3 regions of the Flavonifractor sp. HCP28S3_F3 genome follow, and region 2 is predicted to be linked to each of the others. Evidence: riboswitches for the same ligand, from Rfam matches in the RefSeq annotation. Region 2 holds a riboswitch; each other region holds the start of a gene.
What was found. A riboswitch is a leader RNA that binds a small molecule or an ion and turns the genes downstream of it on or off. The one in region 2 is predicted to bind cobalamin.
Positions count from the first base shown of each region.

Region 1: it holds a riboswitch for cobalamin, as region 2 does, so the genes downstream of both, ACTNB1_RS03395 (polysaccharide deacetylase family protein) here and ACTNB1_RS09410 (S-layer homology domain-containing protein) in region 2, are expected to answer to the same signal.
Region 3: it holds a riboswitch for cobalamin, as region 2 does, so the genes downstream of both, ACTNB1_RS04120 (energy-coupling factor ABC transporter permease) here and ACTNB1_RS09410 (S-layer homology domain-containing protein) in region 2, are expected to answer to the same signal.

Region 1 covers NZ_JBQHUF010000002.1:165,973-169,242, reverse strand. The annotation lists gene ACTNB1_RS03400 (S-layer homology domain-containing protein) at 1-1,036, opposite strand, end outside; gene ACTNB1_RS03395 (polysaccharide deacetylase family protein) at 1,249-2,022, opposite strand; cobalamin riboswitch at 2,282-2,464, opposite strand; gene ACTNB1_RS03390 (cupin domain-containing protein) at 2,509-2,949, opposite strand; gene ACTNB1_RS03385 (ethanolamine utilization protein EutH) at 2,968-3,270, opposite strand, start outside.
Region 2 covers NZ_JBQHUF010000009.1:48,295-51,564, reverse strand. The annotation lists gene ACTNB1_RS09420 (S-layer homology domain-containing protein) at 1-42, shown strand, start outside; cobalamin riboswitch at 247-382, shown strand; gene ACTNB1_RS09415 (homing endonuclease associated repeat-containing protein) at 577-1,155, shown strand; cobalamin riboswitch at 1,158-1,382, shown strand; gene ACTNB1_RS09410 (S-layer homology domain-containing protein) at 1,492-3,270, shown strand, end outside.
Region 3 covers NZ_JBQHUF010000003.1:29,152-32,421, forward strand. The annotation lists gene ACTNB1_RS04110 (precorrin-8X methylmutase) at 1-205, shown strand, start outside; gene ACTNB1_RS04115 (sirohydrochlorin cobaltochelatase) at 223-1,005, shown strand; cobalamin riboswitch at 982-1,175, shown strand; gene ACTNB1_RS04120 (energy-coupling factor ABC transporter permease) at 1,209-1,928, shown strand; gene ACTNB1_RS04125 (energy-coupling factor ABC transporter substrate-binding protein) at 1,942-2,232, shown strand; gene cbiQ (cobalt ECF transporter T component CbiQ) at 2,235-3,014, shown strand; gene ACTNB1_RS04135 (ATP-binding cassette domain-containing protein) at 3,011-3,270, shown strand, end outside.

The DNA of each region.
Region 1 (3,270 bases), on a different contig from region 2:
GGACGGCCACAGAGCCCTCCTCACCCACGGGGCCCATCTGCTCGGCCAGCTCGGCCTCGCCCTCGGCGGTGAAGCCGGTGAGCTTGTCGTAGTCGATAGTGCCGGTCTCGGAGGCGGCGGTCTCCACCAGCATCCAGGCAAAGGTCAATACGCCGTCGGCGGCGGCCACCTCATTGGCGTGGACGTTGGAGTAGAGCACAGGCACCTGGTAGTCTCCCAGAGAGCCGTCCTCAATCTTTTGGATGAGGGCAGTGGGATCACTCTCAGCCTCAGCCTTGATCTGCTGCCACTTGTCCACCGCAGCCTTGCTCTTGGCCACGATCAGGTAGGGCATGTCCAGGCTCTCCATGCCGTTGTCGCCCTGGCTCTTGCCCATGGAGAACTTCTCCACATAGAGGTCGGTGTTCTCCTTGGCGAAGGACACGATCTCGTCAATCTGGGCATAGATCTCAGACATGGTGTGGAAGTTGTCGTAGGGAGCCACCTTCAGGTCCACGGAGCCTACGGTCTTTCCATCCACTGCGGCGGTCAGGTCAAAATAGCCGCATACGTCCAGGTAGTAGCCGCCATTGACATGGGGCACGCTGAGATCGTCGCCGAAGTAGCAGCTGTTGTCAAAGGTGACGGTCAGATAGACCTGGCCGTCCACAGTCTCGGCGCCCGACACGATGTTGCTGAAGAAGGAGGTCTCCCCGTCGGCACACAGCCAGCCGCTCAGGGGGCCGCCCTGGGACTGGTTGGGGAACAGGGTTTCATCCACATATTCCTGGTCGGAATCCCGGACCAGAGACCATACCGCAGTCTCAGCGGCAGCCTTGGCCTCCGCCTCGGTCATATCCACCGGGATACTGGCCTTAAAGGTCCGCTCGCTGGTGAGGGAGATCATGTTGTCTCCGCTGTCGTCACTGGTGTTGACGAACTCGGCGGCAGGTGCGGACGGCTCGGCAGCGGATGCCGGGAACACGCACAGGGACAGCAGGAGGGCGCATACCATCACCAGAGACAGCGCCTTCCCAAGGGGCTTGTGTTGCTTCATGCTGATCACCATTCTCTTTCCTTCCGGTTTGGAGTGAATAATATTCGTGCACACCGGATATTATTGAGAAATGATACCACCATCCCTTGGTCAGGTCAAGAATAAAAATACATAAATTTCGCATATATGCAGAATATATATTTATGCGCATCCTGCCAAAAGGCCGCTGCCTCAGTGCTTACGCACGGAAGTAGCGGCCTTTTTCTGCATATTTAGCAGGGACACTGGCGTCCAGTGTGATCGATTATATAATCGGTATTATAGGTACCCGGCAGAATAAGTTGGGAGATGGGCACAAAAGTATAACCTTCCTGGAGCAGGGTCTCAATGATACCGGGCAGGGCCTCCGGGGTGTGGAGGGCAGCGTTGTGAAACAGGACAATAGAACCAGGCTGTACTTTGCTCACCACCCGCTGGGTAATATCCGCCGCCGAAAGGTCCTTCCAGTCCAGACTGTCCACGTCCCACTGGATGGGCTCCATGTCCATGGAGCGTATGGCGGAGACCACATGGTCGTCATACTCTCCATAGGGCGGCCGAACCAGGGTGGGACGTACTCCTGTAACCGCCTCTATCTTATCATTGCACGCATTGATATCCGCAACGATCTCCGTGCTGCTCAGCTGGGACATGTGGGCATGGGTATCCGAGTGATTCATCACCTCATGCCCCGCATCAGCCAGAGCTTTTACCGATTCCGGATATTTGTCCACCCAGGCACCCACCACGAAAAAGGTAGCCTTCACATCATACTGTCCCAGAATGTCAATGAGCTGCTGGGTGTCCTCGTTCCCCCAGGCGGCATCAAAAGAAATGGATATCATCTTCTGATCCCTCTGGACACAATAGATGGGCAGCTGGCGTTTGGTTGCCGCCGCGCTCACTGCGTAGGGATAATTCACCACATAGAACATCAGTGCAGCAGCCAGGACACAGGCCAGGATGGTCAGCGGCTTTTTCCGGAGCAATAAGATCTTTCCCATCATAACAAAACCCTCCTTTGTGCCAGTTTATGTTGAGGCTCACCCGAACAGAAGGGGGCAATTGAAAACGGGAACGGCTGCCTTCATCGGCATCCGTTCCCGTCTTCACGAGGGTTGGAAAATGAACGGGCTTCCCGCGCACATACGCCTGTGTGAGGAGTTCCGCTTTGGGTAAAGAAAAAGGCTGCACCCAAAAAGGGTGCAGCCCTCTGACCATCGGATTCCGATGGCTGTGCGCACCCCCTCTGGACCGGAGAGGATTCCTGTGCGTCATATGCAGGCAGGTATTCTGACTCAGGCATTCAGCGCGGCTCTCGCCTTCCCGGAGCTTGCTCCAGTGACATATGAGAGCCGCTCTGCCAATACAGCAACGGCATTGTGCGGGATTCTCACCCGCTTCCCTTTTCTGTGCGCCTTCAAGCGCACCTGCATACCCATATGATTTACTTTTTCTCCGGCACGCCCTGAAGGGTGGCCGGAACGAGGAGATTAGTCTGCCATCTCCTGCCAGTTGGCAGGATAGACAAAATAGGCGTACCGGGTCTTATCCGGGGTCTGGAAGTGGATGTGGCTTCCCTTGGGAATGTAGATGATGTCGCCGGGGCCGCCGGAGATCACACGACCGTCGATCTCAATCTCCAGAGTGCCGTCGATGACCATATCGTACTCGTCATAGGTCAGCGTCCACTCGAAGCTGGTGTGGTCCAGCTCCATAATGCCGCAGCCCATGCGGGGGGCCTCCTCCAGGGTGACTACGTCCTTGAGCTTGACACCCTCCTGCTCGAAGGGCTCGCACTTGACGGTGCTGGTCTTGATGCCGATGATACCGCTGGGGTCCACCTCTTTGACAAAGCCAGGACCAGCCTTGCCGGCGGCCTCCTCCAGCACCTTGCTGACGATCTCGCGAATCAGTGCTTCACTAACATTCATAATATGCTCCTGTTTCTGTTAAGCCTCAACCTTAGTGGATTCAATCTTGCCCAGCAGCTTGGGTGCCAGAGCGTTGGCAACGATCAGGGCGGTAATACCACCCACCAGCTTACCCAGGATCACGGGAGTAACCATGGACTGGTTGACACCGGCGGTGAAGCCCAGGTGGTCGCCGAACACGAAGGCAGCGGACACAGCAAAGGCCACGTTGAGCAGCTTGCCCTTGGGGTTCATATCGCCCATGATGTTGAACATGGCGATGTTATTGGCCAGGGTGGCCACCATGCCGGCGGAGCCGTTCTCGTCCATACCCAGAGCGCT
Region 2 (3,270 bases):
GCCATGATTCTGATGCGTTTTGGCGAGGAACTGGCAAAGTAACTGCCTCCTCGTTGAAGCATACTTCCCTCTCAAGGATCTCCGGGATCCACAGCATCCCCAGCTGTGGATCCCGGAAGTCCGATCCTGAGGAAACAGCAAGTTTGACCCAAAGAACCAGCCCGGCAAAAGTCGGCAGTTGAAGACAAGGGCTGCCATAGGTATCCTTGTCTTCGGATTCCCTTGACAACGTCATAAAAAGCGGATAGAATATTTTCGTGAACAGGTCATATGCTTGACATATGCCAACTGACAAGCCGGTGAGAATCCGGCGCAGTCTTACCTCTACTGTATTTGGCTCCGGCCATAAGCCAGGATTGTCAGCCTGTTCCATGGTAATTGATCAAGGTGGTATCCATTGCCGATTTTTGCAGCCATGCCCATGTATGGGGATGGCCAGGGTTTTTGTACATTTTTGATGTGCAAACGCTCGATTTGCAGGGATCGGCAATGGATATCTGCTTTTTGCCGGCAGACACCATTGTCTGCCGGCTTTTTGTTTTCTGAACCGGCAGCAGATCCCGAAACCGGAAGGGGGTGAAGACCGTCAGCAAGCGAAGACAGGCTCGCCCAGCCAGGCTTACGCCGCAAGAGGCAGAACAATATCGCAATTTGATACAGAAATGGGCACAGCAAGCTCCACCAGAGTACGCAGACAACGGCGAAAAGCACCCTTATACATCTCTTACGCTGTCCAGTGGGCTTGGCAGGGCGGTCTATGCCAGTTATTCCGACGAGGATTTGCTGGCTGTTCTGCACGATGCGGCGTCACGCCTGGGACGTGCGCCCACACAGGATGAGGTCTTTTCTCTGTATCGCATCTACCTGAAAGCGCGGTTTGGTACCTGGCCAGGCGCACTGCGGGCAGCCGGGATGCGGCGATTGCCAACACCGGATTTGATTATGCCGGATTGGTCACAGATGCTGGCGGAGGAGCCGGAGATCTGCGGTGCTCTGGAGGATGTGACCCGCCGCAGATGCCGCCTTGGATACCCGCCGCGCAAACGTGATGTACCGCAGGCGAAGATCCTCTGTGAGCGATTCCGTTCGTGGGAGAACGTAATTGCCGCCGCGGAGCATTTTGAGAAATGGCAGGAGGCGAAGATGGATAACTGACAAGTAAATAGAGCATTTGTTGTGGCCCTGTCTCGGCGGAAGCAGAGGGAGGGATGAACAAGGGAATCGGGTGCAAGTCCCGAACGGTAACCGCCGCTGTAAGCGCCGAGACACCGGATCGTTGACGAAAGTCAGTCACTGGGGAGACCTGGGAAGGCAGATCCGGCGTTGTGGGGAATTTCTCCGGAAGCGCAAGTCAGAAGACCTACAAGGAATGCAAAGGGTCGTCGAAATGCGACCCGACCATGGGAACACGGCTGTGGCGATCATTGGGATCTGTCACGGCATTTTTTATGCCCTGGCAGAGCGACACTCAAAAGGAGAGACGGAGCAAATATGAAGAAACGAGTATTGAGCCTGCTGCTGGTGTTTGTCATGGTACTGGGATTGCTGCCCAGCGGTGTACTGGCGGCGGAGGGCGTAACAGAGGTGTCCAGCCAGGAGGACCTGGCCGGAATGACTGACGGCAGCTATGTCCTGACAGCGGATATTGAACTGAGCGGATGGACAGCCATTGACTTTTCCGGAACCCTGGACGGTAATGGCTACACCATTACTGTGGCCGGCCAGCCGCTGTTTAACACCCTGAGCGGCACCGTACAGAACCTCTGCCTGGACGGTGAAGTAGCAGGCGAGGACGATACCGTAGGTGCGCTGGCCCGCACACAGACAGGCGGAACAGTGAATAACTGCTGGTCTGGGGCCGGATATGATTATACCGCGTGGTGCTTTGCCGGGTTTGTTGGCACCATGGCTGGCGGCACCATTAAAAACTGCCTCTCTACAACGGATAACGCCGACTCCGGCTTTGTTGGTGAGGCGACCGGTCTGCCTGTCATTGAAAACTGCTATTATACCCTCTATGACGCTGTATACAATGGCGACTTTACCGATACGAACAACAAGAAAATCAATGCTGACGAATATCCGTATGCCATGGCGCAGCTGAACGCTGTCCACGAGGCCGGGCTGCTGTACTGGGCTATGGACGAGGGCGGCGTGCCCAAGCCGATTGCTTCAGAGAAACCTGCGGCGGATCGCACGGCACTTCAGGAGCTGTACGACAGGGTAAAGGACAATACAAATGCCGTTCCTGACGAAGAAGATGTTACTTATACATCTGAGAGTTGGGAGGCCTTTGTGGCTGCCCGTGACAAGGCAAAAGCCGTTCTGGACAATGCAGACGCCACCCAGGCCGCCATTGATGGGGCAAGGAAGGATTTGCAGGCGGCAATTGACGGCTTAGTTCCCGACCGCACCACGGCAACGGCGGCGGAACGTGTGGCCCTTCAGGACGAGATCGCAAAAGTGCCCAGTGAAAAGGGCCGGTATACCGATGCCAGCTGGTCTGCCGTACAGGCAGCCCTCAAGCCTGCCAAAAACCTTTTACAGAATCCAGCCGCTACTGCGGAAAAGCTGGCCGAGCAGACTGCTTCCCTGAAAAACGCTGTCGACGCTCTGGTTGAGATCGCAGATCCGGCTGCGGTGACGGAGCTGCCGGAGGGCCAGGAGTGGACGATGATTTCCACAGCCGAGGAGCTGGCGGAGCTTTCGACAAAAGGCGGCGCCGGCTACTATAAACTGAAAAACGACATTGTGGACTATGTGGGTACTTACGATCCGTTTGGTACCCAAATCAAGCCTTTCAATGGTGTGCTGGACGGCAATGGCTTTACCGTAACCTTTGCAGGTGCAGACAAGTATCCGAATCCTGTCATCAACACCCTTGGCCCCAGCGGCGTGATTCAGAACCTGGGTGCCAACGGCAGCATCACCAATGTGCCCCTGGTGGATAAGCTCTATGGTAAGCTGATCAACTGCTATTCCTGGGCGGACACCCAATATGGCGGTCTTGTGGGAACGATGTTCTCCGGCTCTGTCATTGCCAACTGCTATGTGTATCAAATGCCCGGCGGCAGCGGCTCCGGCGGGCTGGTAATGACCGGAAACGGCGGACATATTCTCCACAGCTACTGGCCGGAGGGAAAAGCAATTGGCACTGATACCGGTACTTCCATGGTGGACAGTCAGGACGTCGCCAAGCAAAAAGAGGACAGCTTCCGCGCCATGCTCAACACACACCGCTATGGCGGCATGGAGTGGCACCAGAGTGAC
Region 3 (3,270 bases), on a different contig from region 2:
CGAGCTCATTGAGGAGGGCAAGTGGGCTCCGGCCCTGATCATCGGTGTGCCGGTGGGCTTCGTCAATGTGGTGGAGAGCAAGGAACTGCTCCTCACCATGGACACCCCCCACATTGTGGCCCGGGGCCGCAAGGGTGGCAGCAATATCGCCGCCGCTATCTGCAACGCCCTGCTCTACCAGGCCAGCAACAACGCCCGGGAATGAACACAGGAGGAAGTACCATGGAAGGAAAAGCCCTGCTGGCGGTGTCCTTCGGCACCAGCTATGCCGATACCTTAGAGAAAAATATCGCGGCCATCGAGCGGGACCTGGCCGCCGCCTTTCCGGAGCGTACCCTCCGACGGGCCTTTACCAGCGGCATGATTCTGCGCCGCTGGAAACGGGAGCGGGGTGTGGAGATCGACGACGTGCCCACCGCCTTGGAGCGGCTGGCCGGAGAGGGATATACCGATATCCTGATCCAGCCCACCCACGTGATGAACGGGGAGGAGTACCATAAGCTGGCCGATCAGGCGGAGCAGTTCCGGGGCCGGTTTGACAAGCTGACGGTGGGGGTGCCCCTGCTGACGGCAGCGGAGGACTACCTGGATCTGGGGCGCGCCCTGATGGAGATCCTGCCGCCCAGGAGCGAGGAACGGGCGGTAGTCTACATGGGCCACGGCTCGGAGCATCAGGCCAATTCCGCCTATGCTCTGATGGAGTATGCATTCCACGACCTGGGTCGGAGCGACGTCATTGTAGGCACCGTGGAGGGTTACCCCAACTTTGACGCTGTCCTCCGGCGGCTGAAGGAGCGCCCCCAGGTAAAAGAGGTGGAGCTGCGGCCCCTCATGACAGTGGCCGGTGACCACGCCAAAAACGACCTGGCCGGCGATGAGCCTGACTCCTGGAAAAACATTCTGGAGGGCATGGGCTATCAGACCAGCTGTGTCCTCACCGGTTTGGGCGAATATCCACGGGTACGGGCTATGTTCGTGGAGCACGCCAGACAGGTCCAGGCATAAGCCTGTTGAGATAGATGGGGCCGGGAAAAGGGAAGTCGGGTGCAATTCCCGCGCAGTCCCGCTGCCGTAAGAGAAGAGCCGTCGGGCACCATGTCACTGGGGAGACCTGGGAAGACGCGCGGCGGCAGAGAGGCTCGAGCCGGAAGACCTTGCCCGGTCCGGAGATCCAAATACCTACGAGTGATAGGAAAGGATGAATGATTATGAGACGATCCAAACGAAATCAGATGCTCCTCACGGTGGGGATGCTGGCGGCATTGGCGGGGATGTTCACCGTAAATGCCGGGGCCATGCATATCGCCGAGGGCTACCTGCCGGTAAACTGGTGCCTGCTGTGGGGCGCGGTGTGTATTCCCTTCGTGGTGGCGGGCTTCTTCTCCATTAAGAGACGGATTGAACAGGCACCCCGGGCCAAGATCCTGCTGGCCATGTGCGGAGCGTTCGCCTTTGTGCTGTCCGCGCTGAAAATCCCCTCCTTCAACGGCTCCTGCTCCCACCCCACCGGCGTGGGCCTGGGCGCCATCCTGTTTGGGCCCCTGACTATGGCGGTGCTGGGCCTTATCGTTCTGCTGTTCCAGGCCCTGCTGCTGGCACATGGCGGCCTCACCACCCTGGGGGCCAACACCTTCTCCATGGCCATTGCCGGGCCCATCCTGTCCTGGGTGGTCTACAAGCTGCTGCGCAAGGTCAATGCCCCCGCCGCCGTGGCGGTGTTTGCCGCTGCCGCCCTGGGAGATCTGTTTACTTACGTGATTACCTCCCTCCAACTGGGGATCGTAAACGGCGGTATGGTGAAGTTCCTTACCATCTTCGCCGTCACGCAGATACCTCTGGCCATCGCCGAGGGTCTGCTCACCGTGGTGATCTTCAACGTGCTGGAAAAGTACAGCAAGGCCCAGCTCCAGGAGCTGCGGGTGCTGTGAGGAGGGAACGGACATGAAAGTTTGGCAGAAAAATTTGATCCTTATTCTTCTGGTGATTGCCCTGGCCGCTGTGCCCCTGTGGCTGCTGCCCAACGCCGAGTTCGGCGGGGCCGACGGCGCGGCCGAGGAGGCCATTACAGAGCTGAATCCCGATTATGAGCCCTGGTTCGAGCCCATTCTGGAGCCCGCCAGCGGCGAAGTAGAGTCCCTCCTCTTTGCACTCCAGGCCGCCATCGGCGCGGGCGTTGTGGGCTTTGTACTGGGCCGGTTAACCAAATCCGATAAAAATAAGGGAGAGAAGTGACCATGGGCACCGACCGCTACGCCTATCAGTCCCGGCTGCGCCGGGTTTCCCCCCTGCCCAAGCTGGCGCTGGCGGCGGTGGCTCTGGTGGTGTGCCTGTGCTGCGACAGCGTGTGGGTGGGCCTGACCACGGTGGTGGTGATGGGGATCCTCATTACCGCCCTGGGAGGCCTGCCGGTCAGGGTCTACCTCCACTTCCTGAAGGTGCCTCTGGCCTTCCTGGTGATCGGCGGGATCACGATTTTGATCCACAGCTACCCGGCGGGAACGGTGGTCGTGGCCGCCATCCCGGTGGGAGAGCGGCTGTGGGGCTTTACCGCCGGAGACCTGTACCAGGGAGCCCGGTTGTTCTGCAAAGCCATGGGCGCTGTGGGGTGCATGTACTTCTTGTCCCTCAACACTCCGGTCACAGACCTGACCATGGCGCTGGAGAAGCTCCACGTGCCCCGGCTGCTGGTGGAGCTGATGGAGCTCATTTACCGCTTCATTTTCGTGCTGGCGGAGACGGCGTCCAACATCCGTCTGGCCCAGGAATCCCGTCTGGGCTATCAGGGCTTCCGCCGGTCGGTGCGTTCCCTGGGTGAGCTGTCCTCCATGGTCTTTCTCCGGGCCTGGCGCAAGGCCCAGAGCATTTATACCGCCCTGGAGTCAAGGGGGTATGCCGGCAGTCTCACCACCCTGGCCGGAGACTATACGCCCGGCCTGTGGCTGATCCCGGTGACGGTGGGGGTAGTTGGAGGACAACTGCTCGTGCTATGTTTGGAAAGGATGGCGGTAGGATGAATCCCGCGATCGAAACAAGAGAGCTGTGTTACGCCTATGAGGACGGAACCACCGCTCTGGACCATATTACGCTGTCCGCACAGCGGGGGAGCATCACCGGCATTTTGGGGGCCAACGGGGCGGGAAAATCCACTCTGTTCCTCAACCTCAACGGGGTGTTCACCCCCAAGAGCGGGCAGGTGCTGCTGGACGGGCAGCCAGTGCGCTACGACCGGAAGGGGCTGACCGCCCTGCGCCGGCGGGTGGGCATCGTGTT